2 regions of the Methylophilus sp. TWE2 genome follow, and region 1 is predicted to be linked to the other one. Evidence: riboswitches for the same ligand, from Rfam matches in the RefSeq annotation. Region 1 holds a riboswitch; the other holds the start of a gene.
What was found. A riboswitch is a leader RNA that binds a small molecule or an ion and turns the genes downstream of it on or off. The one in region 1 is predicted to bind cobalamin.

Region 1 (11,869 bases):
AGTGTCGACTAGCCGCTTCCTTGGTGAACCCGGTCTGGATAAATACGAGCAGGAACGTTATTCATTAGGCTACCAGTTTGAGCATGTCTTCAACCAGACTTTTACCTTCCGCCAGAACCTGCGCTACCAGCGTATGACCACCGATGCGATTTCTACCTATTTGCGGGCGTTGCAGGCTGACCAGCGCACCATCACGCGTGAGACGGGTGGCAATGAGGAAGATGTCGATAACCTGGTGGTAGATAGTCATTTGCAAGCGAAATGGTCACACGGTGACTTTGAGCATACTGTCGTTGCCGGGATTGATAGCCAGCGCCTGAACAACGATCAGCGCCGTACCTTTGCACTGGCAGGTACATTGGATATCTATGCACCTGTCTATGGGCAAACAGCCGTTAACCTGGCTGAAAGTGCCAATATTGAACAACGCCAACGCCAGACAGGGGCTTATTTGCAGGACCAGATCAAGGTTGACGGTAAATGGGTAGCGACCTTGGGTGGCCGTAAAGACTGGACGCGTATGGAAACCGATAATTTGCGTACACCATCGGCTTCTTCTTCACAAAAAGACCAGGCTGAAACCTGGCGTGCGGGCCTGGTCTACCTGGCCGATAATGGCCTTTCCCCTTATGCGAGCTATACCGAATCTTTCCTGCCTGTCATAGGCACCACGTTCGCAGGGTCTGCTTTCAAACCGGAAACCGGCAAACAGTATGAGTTGGGCTTGCGTTTCCAGCCTAAAGAAAGCCAGAGTTTATATACCGTGGCCTTGTTCGATTTGCGCAGGCAAAACGTGACGACACAAGATACGCAGAATCCTAACTTCCAGTTGCAGCAAGGTGAAGTGCGTTCACGCGGGATTGAACTGGAGGCCAAAACCCAATGGGATGCCTGGTCCATCATTGGCAGTTATACCTACCTTCTGCCTGAGATCACCAAAAGCAATAACCGCAATGCACAAGGCATCGCGTTCGAAGGCAAAGACCCTAATCATGTACCTAATCATACCGCCTCGCTGTGGGTCGATTACCGCTTCCCAACCGCGTTGTTACAGGGCATGACGCTGGGCGGCGGTGTGCGGTACATCGGCAGCCGCTACGGTGATGATGCCAATACCATCCGCTTACCATCCTATACGCTGGTGGATGTGGCCGTTCGTTACGACCTGACCCAGCTGGGCGAAGGTTGGAAAGGCTGGCAATTTGCCCTCAATGCCAGCAATCTGTTCGATAAGGAATATGTTTCCAACTGCGGGTACTACGGTGACGGCTGCCGCTGGGGCTTCCGCCGCAACGTCATGGCACAACTTAACTATCATTGGTAAAAAGCACGGTTAATGCGACACACACTTGTACTCTGGCATCGCTGGGTGGGCCTGGCGATGGCCGCTTTTTTGATCATTTCCGGCTTCACCGGCGCGATCATCGCGTTTGAGGATGAGCTGGATGCCTGGTTAAACCCGCAACTGTTCCGGCCAGCCTGGCAACCCGATAAGCCGGTGCTTGATGCTTACCGCTTGCAAGCCCTGGCGCAGCAGCAAGCGCCTGCGGGGACACTGGTAGATGAGGTGCTGTTTAAATTGCCAGATGCAGAAGTGGCTTCTGGCCTGACTGAACGGGTACTGGCGTTCCGACTCAGTCCCGCTGACCCGCTTGCAACCGAAACGGTCGCTGACCAGCTATTTATTGACCCGCAAACCGGAGCCAGGTTGGGCGCGCGTAAATATGGCGAAAGCCCGTTTCAGCGGGAAACCCTGATCACCTTTCTCTATCGATTGCATTATTCGCTTGCCTTGCCGGGTAAAAGCGGGCACCTGATCATGGGTATCGTCGCCGTGTTATGGACACTGGATACCTTTGTGGCCTTCGCCTTAACACTACCCCGACGGCAGGCAAACGCTAAAACCCGCTTCTGGCAACGTTGGCGACCGGCCTGGCTGGTCAAATGGCAGGCCAGTGCCACGCGTATCAATTTTGACCTGCACCGTGCATTGGGCCTGTGGCTGTGCACGGTGTTGCTCATTTTTGCATGGTCCAGCGTCATGTTTAATTTGCGTGACCAGGTTTACTTGCCCATCATGTCCAAGGTCATGCCATTTGACCTGTCGTGGCGCAGTGTGCCCAAGCTGGAACAGCCACTGGACCGCTTGCCCATGCCCTGGCCACAGGCGCATCATATGGCGCGGCAGGCCATGCAAGGCTTTGCACAAGCACGTGGCTTAAAGATTGATTTTGAAGACAGGTTGCGCTTAGACCGCGTGCGCGGCGTATACATGTACTCGGTGCACAGTTCTGCCGATTTGCGCGAAGACAGGGGCAATACGGCTATTCTGATTGATGCCCAGACCGGTGCTCTCAAAGGATGGTGGTTGCCGACTCAGGGAGAAGCAGGTAATACCTTTAGCAACTGGTTAGGCGCGTTGCATATGGGGCAGGTGTTTGGCTTGCCTTACCGGATATTTGTTTGTTTAACGGGTCTGGCACTTGTCGCCATTTCCGTGACTAGCGTGTTGATATGGAGCAGAAAGCGCGCAGGCAAAAAAGTGATGAAGCCGTCCGTGCGTAAGGCAGGGCTTGTATCAAAATGTTAGCGTAAGACTACCAGCGACGGCTCAACATAAAGTGCAGGAAAAGGGCTTCATTGCGGATTTCTGAGTCACCAAGCAAGGCGCTGTTATATTTTTCACGTACCGGCAGCATCCATTCCACGCCGCCAGTCATCAGCCAGTGCTGGTCAATCTTGCGTGCCGCACCAAAAGTCAGGTGATGCTCGAGGATGCCCGCCAGTAACGGGCTGGAGTTCTGCCGTGGAATTGGGTTTTTGCCATAGTTATGGCCTGCATAAAGCGTCGTCCTGTCGCTCCATGTGTAAGCAACCCCTGTTGCAACGACCCACTGGTCTTTCCAGTCAGCAGGGTTGGTTGAACCATACACGGCAGGGGCGGCAGCATTATTGGGTTTTGTGGCACGCAGTTTGACGTCATTAATGGCATCATCCCAATTGAGCCAGTTGAGCTTGAATGACAGCAGCCAGTCATCTGTCGGCTTGAATGCCAAACCTACTGCTACTTCGCGCGGTAAAGCAAACCCTTTCACTGAAGCGTCGGAATACTTCACTTTGCCCAATCCTGCACCTGTGAAGTCAGCCGTCAGTGTGCCACCCGTCATGGGGAGCTCGGTTTTTTCGGTATAGGCAGCGGCTAGCGTCAGCGTCGGCGTCACCCGATATTGCATGCCCAGCTTGAAACCTGTACGTATCGCAGAGGCGTCTTCTAATTTGTAACCAGCAAAGGCCGTGCCTACTGATGTGTTGGAAAAAAAGTCCTGCTCTATGCTGCCATAGACCAGGTTCAAGCTGGCACCTAGTGAAAGCTTTTCGGTCACCTGGCAGCCAATGCCAGGAATAATTTTGGCGATGCCAAATAGCGAGGAAAGATCATCGCGATTGCCAAACGGCGTACGCAACTTCTCGAATACGCCGCCTGCGCCACCTTGGGCGAACAAGCCTATGCCCGCTGTACAATCGGTATTCTCCAGTGGTCGCGCATATCCACCACCGCCCAGAAAGGTGTAACGGTTAGAGGCATGCTCCTCGTTGCGCGGGTCTTTGTGTACCAGGTCTGTGGTACGCAGCATGGAGCCAAACATATCCAGTAGCGGCGCCTTGATCTGTGTCAGGCCGGCCGGATTGGTATTCAGCGCGCTGGTATCGCGCGCCACGGCCACGTCGGCACCTCCCATCAGCGTTGATTCAGCACCGAAGCCGATCAGGTTGATGCCATTGGTGGCGTATACAGCACTCGTAGTGCCTGCTAAGGCGAGCGCGGTGGCAAAGTGTATGCTGAAAAGGCGGGTAGAAATCATTGCGGCATGAACTATTATTTATAGCGCATAGTTTCGCACAGTCTGGCCACCTTGTGTCGCGATAATAAAGGGGAAATTGCGTGCTATTTATTCTTAAGGAAAATAGGCCAGGCGCACCATACATTCAGCATCAGCGGTGATGCATGCGTCATTGCCAGTCCCTTTCGCACACATATGAAGGCAGCATATTAAAAAGTTGCTCACCCGTGTTAAAATGAGAATTGTTATCATTTACAGTGATCAGCATGTTGGCGAAAGAGTTTTTAGGGCAGCAGACCGTTGAAAGTATTTATATGGATCATCATCGGTGGTTAAAGACCTGGCTGCGAGGCAAGCTTGGCTGCAGTGAGCAGGCCGCTGATCTGGCACAGGATACTTTCTTGCGCATGATGCATGGCAAGCGCAATGTGCATACCCTAGAGCAACCCAGGGCCTACCTCACGCAGATTGCCAAACACTTGCTGATAGATCACTGGCGCCGCCAAGAAGTTGAGCGTGCGTGGCAGGAGACACTGGCTGTGATGTCCCAGTCTTTCGTTGCCTCTCCCGAAGAGCGTTCTTTAATCCTGGAGGTACTGATCCGCATTGATCAATTGCTGGATCGCCTCAAGCCCAAAGTACGCGAAGCTTTTCTGTTGTCTCAGTTGGATGGTCTCGGCTATCGCGAGATTGGTGAGCGGTTGGGCGTCGGCGAGCGCATGGTAAAAAAATACATGGCACAGGCCATGCTGGCTTGCCTCATGATCAATGAGGGTAAATGAGATGCGCGCTGACCCTATGGAAGAGCAGCGGGTGTTAAGTCAGGCCGCAGAATGGTTTGCGCGTTTGCAGGATCAGGCTGCGCAGCCAGAGGATTACGCTGGTTGGCAAGCCTGGCTGGCGGCAGATCCGGCACATGCGCGAGTCTGGCAACGCGTTGAAGCTATCAGCCAGCCTTTTAAACAGCTTGCAAATGCGGTGCCCGCAGCCACTGCGAGAGCGACCTTGAAACAGGTGCACTCCATTGAACGTCGCCGTACCTTGCGCCGATTGGGTCTGGGTGTCACTGTCCTTGCCAGTGGCCTGCTCTTGCGCCAGGCCTTGCCGTGGCGTGGCTGGCTAAATACCTATGCGATTGCCCATGCCGGTTACCGCACGCAGGTCGGTGAGCGCAAGCAGTGGCGCCTGCCAGAAGGAACGTTGCTGGCATTGAATACCGCCACCGCCGTCGATGTGTATTATGACCAGCATCTGCGACGCATTGTGTTGCATCAGGGCGAAATCCTGGTCACCACGGCGCATGATCTGCAGCAACCGTCCAGGCCATTGGTCGTCGAGACGCTGCATGCCCGTTTGACCGCACTCGGCACACGCTTTACGGTACGCGGCGATCCGCAAGGCGGGCATGTGGCTGTGTTTGAAGGGGCGGTTCGTATTAGCCCGCATGATGCTGCGAGTGTGGATATCCTGGCAGGGCAGCAGGCGAGCTTTACGCAGAGTGGTGTCATTGCCGATGGCCGTGCTGACCTCGCGCGTGAAGCCTGGTCACGCGGGCAACTCGTCGCAGACAATCTGCCGTTAGCCCATTTTATTGCCGAGTTGAATCGGTATACCAGTGTCCCTATCCGCGTGCAGCCCGCGGTGGCAAATTTGCGCCTGGTCGGGGTGTATCCTCTCAATCATCCCCAGCTAGACATCCCCTTGATCCTGGCTGCCGTCGAAAACGTATTGCCAGTACGCATCCATCAGGATGCGGCTGGTGGTCTGGCGATCGCCGCGCGATAAACAATTTCCTAGCAGAGTTCCCTTTTTTGACGTTCATCCGGCATACCAGTTGAAACGCTTTTAATACTCAACTTTGGAGCCCGATCTCATGCCGTATCCTGTTTCATTTCGCCCCCATCTGCTCACGCTGGCAGTCCGCACTGCAATGCTGTTGCCTGTCACGCTGCTGAATCCATTTGTGTCCGCCGCTTGGGCACAAGCTGTAGAAACCACGCAAATGTTTGATATTGCCGCCGGGCCGCTATCAACTGCCTTAACGCAGGTCGCGGCACAAACCGGCATTAGCCTCAGCGCAAATGCCGCGTTGATTGGCGATAAAAAAACCGCAGCCCTCAAAGGCCGCTACAGCGCAGAGCAGGCCTTGCACACCTTGTTGCTTAACAGTGGCCTGGCCTTGAAGCAAACCGGTGACACCCATTTTACGGTGGTAGTGGCAAGCAAAGAACCAACTCTCCAGCCACTCTCTCAACAGGCAGAAACACTGCCTGAAGTGGCGGTATCTGCCAAGGTTGATCAATCTGTGCCTGTTAAGGAGCCTGTCACCATACTAATTGACGAAGCGGCCCTTGCGCGTAACAACCCGAGTGACGTACGCGGTATCTTTAACGGGCAGCCCTCGGTCAAAGTTGGCGGTTCTACGCCCATGTCGCAAAAAGTCTATGTGAACGGGATTGAGGAAACCAATCTGGCAGTCACCATCGACGGCAGTCGTCAAAACAATAAAGTCTTTCACCATAACGGGACCACATTGATCGATCCATTATTTATGAAGGCAGTGAGCGTCAATGCGGGCGTGGCACCCGCGGATGCAGGCGCTGGTGCCATTGCTGGTTCGATTGCCTACGAAACCAAAAACGCGCGTGACTTTCTCACTTCGCCCGGCAAAGGCGCTTATATCCGCTCCAGCTTTAATACCAATGGCGATGTTTTCAGCCAGACCCTGGCTGGATATGCTGCTTCTGAACAACTGGATGGATTAGCCTATTTAACCGTCGCCAACGGCAACAGGTTTGAAGCGGGCAATGGCGACAAAGTCGATGGCACAGGCACCGACCTGGTCAGCGGTTTCTTTAAATTGGGCGCCGAAGCAGAGGATGGCCACAGATTACAATTAAGTCATGAGCGGGTGCGGGACGATGCTGCACGTCCTTTCCGTGGCAATATCGGGTTTATTTCAGGCCGCCCGGCATGGGAGCCACGTGTGCGTGACTATGAGATGACCCGCGACAATACTGTTCTGCGGTATACGCAAGTGAACCCTGACCACTGGTGGAATCCGACGGCCATATTGGCCTATAGCAAGACTGAAATCACTGTGCCTATTTTTACTGCCGGAGGGACTGTGATTTATCCTGGCACAGGAGAAACCAGCAGCTTTAACGGTAAGTTTGAAAACCGTTTTCCAATCGATATAGGTAGCATTACGGCTGGTATCGATTTCTATCGTGACAAAGCAGATTACAAGGATCGCACTTTCCAGGCTGAAGAGAAAGCAAACAACCGGGGTGTTTATGTCCAGGCGAGAATCAATCCCTGGCAACCTTTGCACCTTTCCGCAGGTGTTCGCAACGACCACCATGAACTCACGGGTACTCAAGGCAGCAGTTGGTCACACTCCGGACTCAGTTCCAACATTTCGGGTGAGTTGGCTGTGGTACCTGAGTTGCTTACGGTGAAAGCAGGGTATTCCGAGGTGTTTAGCGGTAGCCAGATGGCAGAAAACTTTATCATGAACACGGCATGGAACTACGGGCGTGGTCCAAAAGCCACCAAAGCAGATAACTATTTCTTCGGTTTGCAAAGCCGTTTTTATGGCTTTACGGCCGATGCCAAGGTGTTTGAAACGCAGATAGACAACGCCCGTGCGGCCCGGTTTGCTGCCAACAGTGGCGTATTGGCCAGAGATGTACGCACACGTGGATATGAACTGGGTCTGGCCTACCAGTGGGAACAGAGTTTTGCCCGTGCAAGACTGGCAGACATCGATGTCACCATTGACGGTACGCCTACCGACAGCGATACCGGTAATTACCTTGCAACCCCGGTTGGCGAGATTTTATATGTGACCGTGGGTCATCATTTTCCGTCTGTCAACGTGACCGTCGGTGGCGATGCAGAGTTTGCGCAAAAGTACAATAAAGTCAGTGCGGGGACATTATCGTTCCCGTCGTATGAAGTGTTTAATCTCTATGCCGAATATCAACCTCAGTGGGCAGTCAAAACCAAGTGGCGCGTGGATGTGCGTAATCTGTTTGATGATACCTACGCGGACCGCGCGACCTATCAAGGCTTTGGCACCGTCACGCCACTTTATCAGCCAGGGCGTAGCGTACTGTTCAGTGTAGCTGCCACTTTTTAGTCGGCTGAAAACCATAGATCGCTTGATCATCAAGTGACAAGATAATGCAGGTGAGAGTGCAGGCTGGCCTTGTGGGGAGGGCCTGCACTAAACACCATACAACCCAGTCATTTTCAAAAAACTGCTGCATCTAGTTGCTTTAAAAATGCCATGTGAGCAAGCCTATTTGTCCGCTGCAAAATCGTAAAAAAATATTCCCCAATAAAAACAACCAGTTGCCCGTTGTCAATCAAAATAAATCAATATATTGTGTTTTCTGTAATTGAAAAGCCATAGATATTGTTTTATAGTCGCATCCATACGGTACGCAGAAGAGTGTCCTCTTCTGTGTTTAATAGGGAACCTGGTGCGTGAAACTGCGCAGGAATCACTAAGCCAGGGCTGCCCCCGCAACTGTGATCAGCGAGTTGTTTGCTGCCATCGATGCCACTGAGTAAATTCGGGAAGGCACAAGCAAATAATGGTGACCTGAGAGCCAGGAGACCTACCGTGATTTTTTTCTTGTTAACGTTTGGGGCGGGGTGTCCTCGGCAGATACAGTTTTTTCAGAAGCGGGCTCGACATAGGGGTTGCTCGGCCTGAAAAAATGATGTCTTTGCCACTTGTCAGGTCACCTTCGCTGCCGGAATTGGGAGCCAATAATGTCACAATACGAATCCATGCAGGCCACGAAACGCGATGGCCGCAAGGAACCTATTAACCTCGACAAGATTCACCGCGTCATTGACTGGGCTGCACAAGGCCTCAATAACGTCTCGGTGTCACAAGTTGAGTTGCGCTCCCATATCCAGTTTTACGATGGCATCCGTACTGATGATATCCATGAAACTATCATCAAGTCCGCGGCTGACCTGATCTCGGAAGAAACACCGGATTACCAGTACCTGGCTGCACGCCTGTCGATTTTTCACCTGCGCAAGATCGCCTACGGCCAGTTTGAGCCACCACACCTGTTTGACCACGTCACCAATCTGGTCGAGCTCGGCAAATACGACAAACATTTGCTGAGCGATTACAGCCGTGAAGAATTCGATACGCTGAATGGATATATTGACCACTGGCGTGACCTCAATTTCTCCTATGCTGCGGTCAAGCAGCTGGAGGGTAAGTACCTGGTGCAAAACCGTGTCACCAAGAAAATCTACGAGAGCCCGCAGTTCCTCTACATCCTGGTCGCCATGAGCCTGTTTGCCAATTACAAAGGCCAGGCAAGACTGGATCTGATCAAGCGCTTCTACGATGCCGTTTCTACCTTCAAGATCTCATTGCCTACGCCTATCATGTCCGGTGTGCGTACGCCTACACGCCAGTTCAGCTCCTGCGTGCTGATTGAGTGTGACGACAGCCTCGATAGTATCAATGCCACGTCGAGCGCGATTGTCAAATACGTGTCACAACGTGCCGGTATCGGCGTCAACGCGGGCCGCATCCGCGCGCTGGGCAGTGAGATCCGTGGTGGTGAAGCGCAGCATACCGGTTGCCTGCCGTTCTACAAACTGTTCCAATCTGCCGTGAAGTCCTGCTCACAGGGCGGTGTACGTGGTGGGGCGGCGACCTTGTTCTACCCGCTGTGGCACCTCGAAGTCGAGTCATTACTGGTTCTGAAAAACAACCGAGGCGTGGAAGAAAACCGTGTGCGTCATTTGGACTACGGCGTGCAGATCAACCGCCTGATGTACCAGCGCCTGATCAAAGGCCAGAACATTACCTTGTTCTCACCACACGATGTGCCCGGCATGTATGACGCCTTCTTTGCCGACCAGGACGAGTTTGAGCGCCTGTACACGCAATACGAGGCTGATGACAGCATCCGCAAGCGCACCATGCCTGCGGTAGACCTGTTCTCACTCATGATGCAGGAGCGTGCCGGGACTGGCCGTATCTACATCCAGAACGTAGATCACTGCAACACGCACAGCCCGTTTGACCCGACCGTGGCACCGGTGCGTCAGTCCAACCTGTGCATGGAAATCGCGCTGCCGACCCATCCATTGAACGACATCAATGATGAAGAAGGCGAAATCGCGTTGTGCACCTTATCCGCATTCAACCTGGGTGCGCTGGAGTCTTTGGACGAGCTCGAAGGCCTGGCTGACCTGGTGGTGCGTGCGCTTGATGCCCTGCTTGAATACCAGGATTACCCGGTCAAAGCGGCCCTCAACGCCACCAACAAGCGCCGTTCACTCGGCGTGGGCGTCATCAACTACGCTTACTACCTGGCGAAAAACGGCACCAGCTACACCGATGAAGCCGCACTGGGACTGACCCACCGCACCTTTGAGGCGATTCAGTATTACCTGCTCAAAGCCTCCGTGCAGTTGTCCCGCGAATTTGGCCCATGTGGTGCGTTTAACGAAACCACCTACGCCAAAGGTATTTTGCCGATTGATACCTACAAAAAAGACTTGGACGCCGTCTGCAGCGAACCATTGCTGCTCGACTGGGAAAGCCTGCGTAAAGAAATCCAGAAAGACGGCCTGCGCAACTCTACCCTGACTGCGCTAATGCCTTCTGAGACGTCCAGCCAGATCGCCAACGCCACCAATGGTATTGAGCCACCGCGCGGCCTAGTGACAGTCAAGCAATCCAAAGACGGTATCCTGCGCCAGGTCGTGCCAGAGATCGACCGCCTGCGTGACCAGTACCAGTTGCTATGGAAAATTCCAAGCAATGACGGTTACCTTAAGCTGGTGGGCATCATGCAGAAGTTTGTCGATCAATCGATTTCTGCCAACACCAACTACGACCCGACCCGTTTTGAAGGTGGCCGTGTGCCCATGAGGCAATTGCTCAAAGACTTGCTGCAAGTGTACAAGCTGGGCATTAAAACGCTGTACTACCACAACACCAGAGACGGTGCGACTGAAGGCGGCACGGAAGCGGAAGACGATGGGTGTGCCAGCGGAGCCTGCAAAATTTAAATAAGCATTGACTCAGTGGCTGCGCGGGCAAATTGCTGCGTTGTGCGGTGCGCGAAATCCTCATGTACTCTCGTGTACATTCCGGTTTCTGCGTGCCGTACGCCTTGCACTTTATCCCGCTCGCTCACTGATTCAACGCTTATTGCAGTGGGGTAATAAGTACAATTAAAAAACAGTTTGAGCATTAAACTTAAACATTAGGAACACAGATGGCCTACAGCATCTTCACCAAAACCGACAACGACCAACTCAAAGAACCCATGTTCTTCGGTCAGCCCGTCAATGTGGCGCGGTATGACCAGCAAAAATATCCCGTGTTCGAGAAGTTGATTGAGAAGCAACTCTCCTTCTTCTGGCGTCCGGAAGAGGTGGATGTGTCGCAAGACCGTGCTGACTACCAGGGCCTGCCCGAGCATGAAAAGCATATTTTCATCAGCAACCTGAAGTATCAGACGCTGCTGGATTCCATCCAGGGCCGTAGCCCGAACGTGGCTTTGCTGCCGCTGGTGTCGCTGCCCGAGCTGGAAACCTGGATTGAAACCTGGGCGTTTTCCGAGACCATCCACTCGCGCTCATACACCCACATCATCCGCAACATCATCAATGACCCTTCCGTCATTTTTGACGACATCGTGCGCAATCAAAACATCACCGCGCGTGCGTCAGATATCGCCCATTATTACGACGAGCTGATTCAGCAGACCATGCTGTATTCGCAGCTGGGCGAGGGCAATCATGTCATCAACGGCGAAACTAAAGTGGTTAACAAGCGCGAGCTGAAAAAGCTGCTTTACCGCTGCCTGATGAACGTCAACATCCTCGAAGCCATCCGCTTTTATGTCAGCTTTGCTTGCTCGTTCGCCTTTGCCGAGCGCAAGGTGATGGAAGGCAACGCCAAAATCATCCGCCTGATTGCGCGTGACGAAGCCCTGCACCTCACCGGCACCCAGCATATTCTCAAT
Region 2 (11,869 bases), 1.3 Mb from region 1:
GTGTTGCGTGAATCTATAAACTGACGTCATTCCCCCCTGTTACTCTGCAAAATCATTGTCATACACCTATGCCATGATGTCATCACAGCAACACTCAAGACAACAGATTAGGAAAGGTGGTTCACATGACGATGTATCAAGTGATGGATGAAGAGAACCATTGCATCGCAACCTTTCATCATTTTCAGGAAGCGATATATACCGCACAAGACTTTACCTTGTGGGATGATGAACATTACTACCATGTTGAAGAGTTAGACATGGCAGTGGCTTAAGCGATTGCAATACTCTTAAAGATTTAAAACAAAAGCGCCCGGTTGGGCGCTTTTTTATGGCTCACTATTGACACTTGACTGACTGATTATCCCTGAGCTGATGAATTAATCAAGACTGCCTATGGAAGACTTTTCATGGCCACTTTAAGCTCTTCTGCTTTTTCGGTATCCAGATGGCTTAATGTATCTACCCTCGCCATTGCTTCGCCATGATTACCGCTGGCTTCAGCAATCATCCCCAGGTAGTAAAAAGCCTGGCTATGCTGGTCGTTCATACTGATCACACGGTGCAGATGTTGTTCAGCTGTGGTGAAATCGCGTGTTTCATACTCTGCGGCAGCGAGGTAAAACCAGGCTTCGGTGTTATGAGGCTCTTTAGCCGTCCATTGTTCGGCAATCACTTTCAGGCCTTGCCAGTCTTTGTGCAAGTAGGGGAAAACCACTTTCATGAAGTAAGGCCACTCGGCAGCCGGTTTGCCCCAGAAAGGCAGTTCGCTCTTCACCACAATGGGACCTGCCGGTTTGCTGATCAATGCCTGGATCCAATCGACTGACATATAGTAGTAATAGGCGTCCTTACCTGGGCTTTTAAGTGTGATCAAGCCAACCAATGCGCCACTGTCATCAAACAGGCCACCGCCACTGGCTCCCTGCCTAAAGGTACTGGTCGCACGCACGATGACAGAATCATCCATGGTAAAAAGACCTTTGACCACGCCACTGGTGCTCACCGGGGCAGCAACAAAACTTGGATAGCCAATGGTGAATACCGGTTGCTCGTACTTGAGCTCACGGCTGGATTTCATGGTGACTGGGGTGAGCGGCAAATCTTCCATTTGCAGCATGCACACATCATGCTCCCAGTCTGGCTTGACACCGACTGCATGGTAAGCGGCACCACCACTCACCACACTGATACTGCTGGCATTCGCGACCACATGGCAGTTAGTGACTACCTGATTTTCAGCCACCACCACGCCAGAGCCCAAACCATATTGACCGTTTTTCAGGCCGACTTGCACGCGCAACACACGACTGTTTAACGCTTGCATCAGCTCGTCTGCTGGCTCCGCCGTCACCGATGTGCTGATGAGTCCTAACAATAATCCGATCATTAACTTCGTCATGTCGTGCTCCAATCCGTGGCGCCCTGGGCAATGACCCGATGGGCATTAAGTAAGTTGGAAAGCTGTTCAAGCTTGTTTTAGCAAGACGTATTCCAACCCTGGAGCTGGCTTTTCCGCACCTTAAAAACGCATGGAAAATCAATGACAAAATAACAAATAATCATTAATAATCAATCAATTAAATACAAAACAACTTTATTTTCATGCATATCACGGAGTGAACAAGAGAGTTTTCTAGCGGTGATACAGCCCAAAATAGCACTATAAAAGTGCATTGCCCTTTATGAATGCACAACCAGGAGGCATTCGAGGTTTAAAGTGGATGCGTGAACATAGCTAACACGGAAACAAATGCAGAAATGTTGCTTTTTTCCGAGCTTAAAACCGATGATGCCAGGGGCTAGTCCCCGTTAGCACAAGGGATGGGGTGGTGACTGTGAGTCATAGAGAATAATGACCAGTCCTAAAATACCGAACACAGATGCAGACTCTGCATGCAATAATCAGGAGCCAAGGCTAGCCGCCGCGCAGTCGCAACCAGTTCACCACATCTTGCAGCAAACGCTGATCTCCACGCAATGGCCTGGCTAGCTTGGCAATCATATCCACGTGGTCATACCCCTGATAAGTGATGAGCTGAACCTGGCCGCCTTTGGCTTCAACGGCATGTGCCAGATTGATGGAATTTCTGGGCCAAACAGTGCGATCCGCAGTGCCTGTGAGCAGAAGCAAGGGCGGATGATGTCCATTGACAAAATTGATGGGTTGAGAAATCCATTCTTGGTCGGCTGGCGCAAAAATGGATTTCAATCGGCTTGAGGTCAATGGCAGAAAATCATAGGCACCAGCCAGCCCAATAGTGCCGACAATCGCGTCGGGCTTCAGGCCGACAGCCGCCAGGTACTCCTCATTAAGAGACAGCATCACTGCCAGATGCGCGCCGGCGGAATGACCCATCATAAATAGGCGTTGCGGATCGCCATGATAATTGGCGATATGTTTTTTAACCCACTGGAGTGCCAGTGCCGGGTCCTGCATCAGTTGGGGAAACTTCACTTCCGGGTAAAGACGATAATCGGCGATCACCGTAAGATATCCCTGCGCAGTGAGTGCCTCTGCCACAAACAAATAATCATTCTTGCTCCCCGAGTCCCAGCTGCCGCCGTAAAAAAACACCACTACCGGGAGTGATTTTCCGGAAAGCAAACGAGGTCGATAGATATCCAGTTTTTGCCGAGGCAAGTCTCCAAAAGGAATATCCGGTAAGATCTCCATCTGACGCTTGGGAATCATGGCATTCAATATGGCAACCGGCCTGCAGGCCGTGACCAGCATTCCCAACAAGCCACTAACCCACCCTCTTGCTATCGCATTAATATTTTTCGCAGACATTTCAGAACAGACTAAAGCAGCAGGAAAAGATTCCCTGTTTCAATCACCATGCTTGATACGCATTTAAAACTCAGGGATGCGCGATAAATACCCGGTTACGGCCTTGCTGCTTGGCTGTATAGAGTGCTGCATCCGCCATCTTCATCAAATGCGCCATGCCTTGCTGCTCACCTAGCTGAGATGTAGACACCAGGCCAAACGAAGCCGTGTAATGGATTTTCTCTCCCTGATCCGTCATGACACTGTGATCAATCTCGGCGCGTAAACGCTCAATCACGCGCGCCGCTTCATGCAGATCCGTCATCGGCATCAGGATGCCAAACTCTTCACCGCCCAGTCGGCCGACAATATCGCTAGTACGCAAAGCGTTGACACACCTGAGGCAAAAGTTCTGCAACACCAGGTCGCCAGCATGATGCCCGTGTTGGTCGTTGATTTTCTTAAAATGGTCAATGTCTACCATTGCAAATGAGAACGGCAACTCATAACGCTGGCTGCGCCGGATTTCAGATTCAAGCTCGTGGATGAAATGCCGCCTGTTGGCAATACCCGTCAAGAAATCGGTAAAGGCAAACTTGTCAGCCTCAATATGTAATTGATAGATACGCCAGGCAACAAAGGCTCCCACCCCAACAAAGAGGCTCAGAAGTAAAGCGGCATAACTTAAACCACGCTTGGTATGCTGTTCCAGACGCTGCTGGCTCTCATTGACATACTCAATTGCACGCTGATGCGCATGTTTGAGAATAATCTCGTTTAGACCAGCCACCTTGGCAAAGCGGGCTGTCCACTCGGTTTCAATCAGCTGGTTAGCCTCAGCATAACGAGCAGCGGAGAGCTTTTGCAACACCTGCTCACGAACATTTCCCAACAAGGCAAGCTGCTGTTTGAGTTGCATGACCTGTTGGGGGTCATGGGAATAACTACGGGTGATGGTTGCAATCTTCTGCTGAGCCCGTTGCTCGCATGCATTAATCAATGCCTCAGCATTTGCCAGTTGTTGGCGGTCTGCCTGGATCAGTGTGACATACAGCAGATGACTGCGAATCTGGTAGAGATCAGCCTCCAGTGCGAGGGCTGCGTTTGCCACGGCAAAAGGGTATTCATAAAGTTTGCGCGTGGTCTGGTGCATCTCGCGCATGCTGGAAAAGTAAATCCAGATGAATAACAATGCACCGACAAAAGCAATCAGGAACCCGGCAATCAGGATATACAATACCGCACGTTTTCGTGGTCTATTCATGCGCTCTGTCCAGGTCACTCGTTTGCAAGTTTAAGAAACGCGACTGTTTCCAGGGTTAAGAACCCAGTAGCGTCGTGATGACTGCCCACTCTTTGGGATCGACGGGTGTAATCGATAAACGGTTCCCTTTTTGCAAGGTGCGCATATTTGCCAGTTCAGGGATTTCACGCATCTCCTTCAAACTCAGCAATCGGGTTTTACGCACCAGCTTGACATCCACATTCACCCAGCGCGGATTCTCTGGTGTGGATTTTGGATCAAAATACTTATGTCCTTCTATGAACTGGAACTTGTCCGGGTAAGCCAGTTGGCTCACTTCGCAGATCCCCACAATGCCGGGTTCGTCACAATTAGAGTGGTAAAACAGTACACCATCGCCGACTTTCATCTGGTCACGCATAAAGTTGCGTGCCTGGTAATTTCGCACGCCATACCAATCCACCGTCTGATTGGGAAACCCAGCCAAATCATCAATAGAAACATCCGAGGGCTCGGATTTCATCAACCAGTAACGCGCCATGCTTTAAAACCTTCTGCTGTCCATCAAATGCCAGTATCATAAACCAAGTTATAGTTCAGCTCACAATCATGAAAAAAAACGTTCTCGGTACACTTCTTATTCCTTGCAGCATGCAGCCCATCACTGGCTTTATGCGCGATGGCTGTTGTGGATTTCATCCCGAAGATCTTGGCAGGCACACCGTGTGTGCCGAGATGACTGATGAGTTTCTGGCTTTTTCTCAAGCACAAGGCAATGATTTATCAACTCCGGTGGCTGAATATGGGTTTCCCGGACTCAAAGCCGGGGATCGCTGGTGCTTGTGTGCACGGCGCTGGCTGGAAGCCAGCGAAGCGGGGTACGCGCCGCCAGTCATTTTGGAATCCTGCGATGAAAGCTGTCTGGAGGTAGTCAGCCTGGCTGACCTGATGTATCACGCATTGCGCTAAATGACCGAGATCAAGTGATCTCATAAAAGAGATGTGCTAAGGGGTTACCTGAGCCGCTAATCCTGAACCAAAAAGTTCAGGTGGTAACAGCCTAAGGTACATTAGGTTCACACGCCAAGGGCGTCTTAAAAGACTACCCAACTTAGTGCGATCTCACAGCACCTGATGAGCCGAAACCTATAACAAAGACTAGTTCAAGGAATTTTGGACTCAGGCAACGCCTTAGCACACCGTATTTTTATGATACGCCATTTAGTAAACATGACGATGAAAAATTTGTGAAATGAAGCGGATTACAACAACTTATGCTGGCCGGACAACACATCGTCAATCTGCTGCTGCATGTCGGTAATGCGCTTTTTCACATCGCCCACATCCACGCCACCAGTGCGGGTATTCAGCAACTCGTGTGTGATATTCAATGCCGCCATAATCGCAATACGCTCAACACTAACCATTTTGCCAGCGTCGCGAATTTCACGCATTTTACCATCCAGATAGCCGACAGCTTGCAACAAACTGTCCCGCTCCTCATCGGTACAGGTCACGCTAAACGCGCGGCCCATGATTTCGATATCAATAGGATTGGAAGCCATGATTAACGACCTTCCTCAGGCAATGCCGACAACAATCTCTCAAGCTGCACGCTGGCTTGCGTCATATTCAACTTAAGTGACTGCGACTCCTGATGCAAACGTGTGACCTCCTGACGTAACTCCACGTTTTCGTCACGCAGCTGCCCACACAAAGCAACCAGCTTGGTGACACGCTCTTCAAGACTTTTTAAATCGGCATCCATCAGCCCATTATCTTTTAAAAAAACGAGTGTGGTCAATAGCTAAGCGCATTTTTTCAAAGTAAATTAAGAATGTATGACTCCCTCCTCAAGACGGGTTCGCTAGTAAAGGAGCAGCCTTTAGACTAAAATGCGCCAAGTTGTCAGGTGCCCAAGTCTGTGTTCTTGCAGACAAAGGTGAAACTGGGAAACAGGTGCGTGAAGCCATTCACAATGCCTGTGCTGCCCCCGCAACGGTAAGCAAGTGCGGGTCTATCCACATGCCACTGAGTTCAAACTCGGGAAGGCGATAGATCAAAACTTGCCAGCCCGGAGACCGGCCTAGCAACCAAATCGCATGGAAATACCGCGGGGTGACGGTGACTCTAAAAAATGGCACTTTGATTTAATTGAAGTGCCTGTTTGGCTTTTAGTCGTCAATACACATCCCAGGTTTCCACTTTATGTTCTGCATGCGGGGTCGTATGCATTATCGGAAACAAATATGAATAAAAAAATCATTTTGGGACTCATCGCCCTTTACCCAGCCATGTCCTTGGCTCAAGAGGTTTTTTCTGAAAACACCTCCAATCTCGCTTCACTGTCATTGGACGAAGTGAACGTAACCGCAGCAAGAATCCCGGTGTCAACCAAAACGGCGACTGGTGACATCACAGTGATCACGCATGACGAGATTGAAAGAATGAAAGGCAGCTCGCTGCCAGACCTACTCAGATTACAGCCCGGCTTGCAGATTTCCACCAATGGCGGCATGGGCACGGCCAGCAGTGTATTTATACGTGGCACCAATGCGGAACAACTGATTGTGCTTATCGATGGACTGAGAGTCAACTCCGCGACACTGGGAACCACTGCCTTCGAAAACCTGCCATTATCATTAATAGAAAGAATTGAAATTCTACGTGGCCCTGCTTCCAGCCTTTATGGCGCTGATGCTATTGGCGGCGTTATCCAGATTTTTACTCGACGCGCAAAAACCGACCAGACCCTCTTTTACGGTAGTGTAGGTGCTGGCAGTTACGACACATACACCGGCAGCGCAGGATTCGATAGCCGCTATCAGGCACTACAATTTGGTGCTCAAATGAGCAGTTATGATACGAGAGGCATTTCTGCAAAAAAACGTCCACCGCAAGCGATTGACCGTGACCGTGATGGCTATAACAATCTGAGCGGTACGGCTTATGCAGACCTAGAGCTTGCAGAAGGCCATAGCCTCGGTTTGCGCTTTATGGAGTCTGATGGCCAAAATCAGTTTGATAATGCCTATCGCAACTACTCCACCACCAACCAGCAAACCTATGGTGCGACACTGAAAAACCGGCTGACTGAGCATTGGACGAGCACATTGAAATATGGCATCGGGCGTGAGCGCTCATTCAGTTTAAACAGCGCGAGCAGCCGCAGTAAATTCGACTCAGAACAAACCCAGATTACCTGGCAACATGATTACACGCTGCCGTTCGGCACATTGACCTTTGCCTACGACAGGCTAGAGCAAGATGTCCTAACTTTTTCAAATGGCAACCCCAGCATAGACAAGACGCGTAACGATGACGGCTTTATGCTTGGCTTCGTTGGCAATCACGAAGCGCACAGCATTCAACTCTCAGCACGTGAAGATCACAACACCCAATATGGCAACTACGTCACCGGTGACGCAGGTTATGGCTACGCCATCTCACCCGAGTGGCAAATCACGGCTCAATATGCATCAGCCTTCAGGGCACCTACGTTTAACCAATTGTATTTTCCAAGCTTTGGTGACCCGGCTCTGAAACCGGAAAAATCGGATAACGTTGAAGCGAGCCTACGCTATCAAACCTCGGCTATTCAGGCCAAGCTGACCATATTTGAAAATCATATCCGCGACCTGATACAGAATGCAGGCCCTGCAACATCAGGCTGTAGTTTTGCAGGATTCTGCCCAACCAATGCAGGCAAGGTAGAAATCAAAGGGATCACTGCTGAAAGCAGCATCGTGTTAAACCCTCAGTGGCAACTCACAGGAAACTTAACTATTCAGTCTCCACGCAACGATGACACAGATAATTTGCTAGTAAGAAGAAGTCAGCGTTATGGCAACCTGCAATTGCAATACAAATCTGGCGACTGGGATGTTGGCACCGAGGTGACTGCCGCCTCGCAACGCTACAACGACGCGGACAATAACTTAAAACTAGGGGGCTATGCCCTTATCAACGCTTCGCTCGGTTATAAACTGAATAATCACTGGAAAGTTCTGGCTCGAGCTAATAACATCCTGGATAAAAACTATGTGCTGGCAGCGGCCTCATCCACTGTCGATTACAACACCATGGGCACTAATATCTTTGTGAGCCTGAACTACGACATGAAGTAACCCCGTAAAGGTGGATTTTGCCCAAGCCTGATCGAATTGGGCTAAAATTCACCCCTTGTGATTAATCTTAATTTTGGAGACGCTGGCATGCCACGTAACATTTCAACCCAATCTCTGGCAATTGCGCTTGTCATTGCACTGATGGTCATCGTCACACGTGGGCATCATTTCGCTTCTATCGATTTTTTGCCTAGCGCGTCTTACGCAGCGTTTTTTATTGCCGGTTACTACCTGCGCTCTACTATCCTATTTGTTGCATTACTGGCTTTGTGTGCTGGTCTGGATATGGCAGCCGTGACTTGGGGTGGCGTGAGCAACTTTTGCGTGACCCCGGCTTATGGCTTTTTGTTGCCAGCGTATGGCACGATGTGGCTGGCAGGTCGCTGGCTGGCAGACAACACAAGCTGGGCTTTTAGCAGCTTGTTTAAACTGACGGGTGTCGTCGTGGTTGCAGCAGCGATTGCTGAGTTGTTCTCAAGTGGTGGTTTCTACTTCTTTGGTGGCCGTTACCCTGACCCAAGCTTTGCTGAATTTATACCACGTTTGGTCAAATACTTCCCTAAACAATTGGAAGCGATTGCATTCTGGGTGGTAGTTGCGCTGATCGCGCATGTGGTGTTTGGCCTGGCAAAGCGCTCAGTGCAAGAAAAAGCGTAAACGTTCATGGAGACCAGTGACCGCGACAGCCGCCACAAGGCGCGCATGATCCGCAAAAAAGCGGTCATTGACGAAAAAATCGAGCAGGCCAATCAGGAAAAAGGCCTGCTCCTCATTCTCACCGGCAACGGCAAAGGCAAAAGCTCTTCCGCTTTTGGCATGGTAGCCCGCTCATTGGGCCACGGCATGCGTGTCGGCGTGGCACAATTCATCAAAGGCCGCTCAGATACCGGCGAAGAAGCCTTTTTCCGCCAACACCCAACGGTGACCTGGCATGTGCTGGGCGAAGGCTTCACCTGGAACACGCAAGACCGCCAGCGCGATACCGAAACGGCCATGCGCGGCTGGCAAATCGTGGCCGAGATGCTGCAAGATCCTGCGATCAATCTTGTGGTGTTGGACGAACTCACTTACACCTTCAAATACGGTTACCTCGACGAGCAAATGGTGCTGGATGCCATAGCCAACCGCCCACCCATGCAACATGTGGTGATCACTGGCCGTGGCGCGTCCGAGGCGTTGAGAAACGCTGCCGACACCGTGTCTGAACTCATGGACGTGAAGCATGCCTGGCGCGCAGGCATCAAGGCCCAGGCCGGGATAGACCTGTAATGCAACAACCATCAAGATGCCATGCCATGCTGATGGCGGCTCCGGCGTCGGGGCAAGGTAAAACCATGACCACGGCCGCATTGGCACGGGCCTATAAAAACCGTGGCCTGCGCGTACAGGCATTCAAATGTGGCCCAGATTTTATCGACGGCATGATCTTGCAAGTCGCCACTGGCAAACCCGTCTATAACCTCGACCTTGGCATGTGTGGTGAAACCGATGCGCAACGCTTGCTCTATCAAGCTGCGCAAGAAAATGACGTGATTTTACTGGAAGGTGTGATGGGCTTGTATGATGGCACACCATCTTGTGCCGATATCGCCGAGCGTTTTGGTATCCCGGTCTCCTTGGTCATTAACGCAAAAGCCATGGCACAGACCTTTGCTGCGATTGCTTATGGTTTATACGCGTTTCGGCCCGCGCTACAACGCGCTGGCGTCATCGCCAACCAGGTCGGCAGCGAAGGTCATGCCAATATGATCAAGGCCGCTTTGCCAGCAGATGTACCCTGGCTGGGCGCCATGAAAAACGACCCGCAACTGAGCTTGCCTGAACGTCACCTGGGTTTGCATCTGGCACAGGAAATTAGCGATATTGACCAGCGCATAGAAGCAGCGGCACAACTGCTGGGGCAAGAGACTCCATTACCGCCTGCAGTGCAATTTTCAGCGCCAGAACCGCACACAGTCACGCCACTGTTACAGGGTAAAACCATCGCAGTCGCCAAAGATGCAGCCTTCTGCTTCACTTATCAGGCCAACCTCGATCTGCTGCAAACCCTGGGTGCAACCATTCAGTTTTTCTCACCCTTGCAGGATGCGCAATTTCCTGAGGCAGATGCTTACTGGCTCCCGGGCGGTTACCCTGAGCTGCATCTGGATCAACTGCAACACAACACCGCCATGCGCGAAGGTTTGCAAGCTGCTGCTCAGTCTAAGAAACCCATCTTGGCCGAATGTGGCGGTATGCTCGCCCTGAGCGACACGCTGAATGGACAACCGGTATTCGGCCTGTTGCCAGGTACCGCCGAAATTCAACCCAAACTACAAGGTCTGGGGACACAACATGTCACATTTGCTGCTGAAGGCAAAGAACCAGCAAGCATAGGCGCACATACCTTTCACTATGGGCGTTTTGACACCGATTTACCGGTGATTGCACAAGGCAAAGGCAAATATGGCGCCGGTGAGCCGGTCTATCAACAAGGCAGCATCACGGCCAGCTTTTTGCACTTTTACTTCCCATCTAACCCGGCCCTGGCCGCACAGTTTTTCCTGCCATGAGTTTTGCTTATTCTGAGGCCGATAAAGCGGCCATTTACAAAGTAATTGCCGAGCGGCGCGATATGCGGCATTTTCTGCCGACGCCGATTGCGCCCGAGTTACTGCAAAAACTGCTCCACGCCGCACATCATGCGCCTAGCGTCGGTCTCATGCAGCCTTGGCGTTTTATCCGAATTAGCGATGCCACTTTGCGCCAGTCCATTCATAAACTGGTTGATGAAGAGCGCAAACAGACAGCCGAAGCCATTGGCGAAGTTGAAAACACCGCGCGCATGGCCGAGTTTATGCGCCTCAAAGTGGAAGGCATTCTGGACTGTGGTGAAGTGTTGGTCGCCACTTTATGTGACCAGCGCGAACAACATATTTTTGGCCGTCGTACACTGCCGGAAATGGATCTTGCTTCGGTCAGCTGTGCGATCCAAAACTTGTGGCTGGCGGCACGTGCAGAAGGCATAGGCATGGGCTGGGTCAGCCTGTTTGACCCGCAACAATTGGCGCAGTTATTGAATATGCCTGAGGGCGCCAAACCGGTAGCGATTTTATGCCTGGGCTATGTGAATACATTTTACAAATCACCCATGCTGGTGGAAGAAGGCTGGACCACAGAAAAACCGCTTTCTGACATGCTGATGGAAAACGGCTGGCAGACCACGCAAGGAAAGCAACCATGAAACGCTGGCCTGAGCGTATCGTTTGCCTGACCACTGAAACCGTCGAAGTGCTCTACCTGCTCGGTGAGCAAGACCGCATTGTGGGTATTTCAGGCTTCACCACGCGCCCAGCGATTGCGCGCAAAGAGAAACCCAAGATCAGCGCCTTCACCAGTGCCAATATTGAAAAAATCCTGGCACTGCAACCAGACCTGGTGCTGTGTTTCTCCAACTTGCAGGCTGAGATTGCAGCCTCACTGATCAAAGCCGGTTGCCAGGTACATGTGTTTAACCAGCGCAGCCTGGATGAAACGTTGCAGATGATATTGACCGTCGGCGATCTGGTTGGCGCCAGCGACAAGGCACAGCAGCTAGTGGACACTTACCAGGCACAACTGGCAGCTGCCCGACAGCAAGCGGCCACCTGGACACGCAAACCCAAGGTGTATTTTGAAGAGTGGGATGTGCCCATGATGTGCAGTATCCGCTGGGCGGCTGAGCTGATTGAAGCGGCTGGTGGTGAG

Region 2: it holds a riboswitch for cobalamin, as region 1 does, so the genes downstream of both, ACJ67_RS01730 (TonB-dependent receptor domain-containing protein) here and nrdA (class 1a ribonucleoside-diphosphate reductase subunit alpha) in region 1, are expected to answer to the same signal.

What each region holds. Positions count from the first base shown of each region.
Region 1 covers NZ_CP012020.1:2,154,782-2,166,650, reverse strand. Annotated here, with positions in the region: gene ACJ67_RS10230 (TonB-dependent siderophore receptor) at 1-1,324, shown strand, start outside; gene ACJ67_RS10225 (PepSY domain-containing protein) at 1,337-2,590, shown strand; gene ACJ67_RS10220 (OmpP1/FadL family transporter) at 2,598-3,863, opposite strand; gene ACJ67_RS10215 (sigma-70 family RNA polymerase sigma factor) at 4,085-4,624, shown strand; gene ACJ67_RS10210 (FecR domain-containing protein) at 4,626-5,627, shown strand; gene ACJ67_RS10205 (TonB-dependent receptor) at 5,716-7,986, shown strand; cobalamin riboswitch at 8,271-8,493, shown strand; gene nrdA (class 1a ribonucleoside-diphosphate reductase subunit alpha) at 8,628-10,907, shown strand; gene nrdB (class Ia ribonucleoside-diphosphate reductase subunit beta) at 11,117-11,869, shown strand, end outside.
Region 2 covers NZ_CP012020.1:370,662-382,530, reverse strand. Annotated here, with positions in the region: gene ACJ67_RS14780 (hypothetical protein) at 126-275, shown strand; gene ACJ67_RS01765 (serine protease) at 395-1,402, opposite strand; gene ACJ67_RS01760 (alpha/beta hydrolase) at 1,919-2,794, opposite strand; gene ACJ67_RS01755 (diguanylate cyclase) at 2,865-4,037, opposite strand; gene ACJ67_RS01750 (EVE domain-containing protein) at 4,093-4,557, opposite strand; gene ACJ67_RS01745 (DUF2237 family protein) at 4,626-4,985, shown strand; gene ACJ67_RS01740 (cell division protein ZapA) at 5,279-5,581, opposite strand; gene ACJ67_RS01735 (hypothetical protein) at 5,584-5,820, opposite strand; cobalamin riboswitch at 5,924-6,121, shown strand; gene ACJ67_RS01730 (TonB-dependent receptor domain-containing protein) at 6,266-8,143, shown strand; gene ACJ67_RS01725 (hypothetical protein) at 8,231-8,800, shown strand; gene cobO (cob(I)yrinic acid a,c-diamide adenosyltransferase) at 8,807-9,412, shown strand; gene ACJ67_RS01715 (cobyrinate a,c-diamide synthase) at 9,412-10,695, shown strand; gene bluB (5,6-dimethylbenzimidazole synthase) at 10,692-11,366, shown strand; gene ACJ67_RS01705 (cobalamin-binding protein) at 11,363-11,869, shown strand, end outside.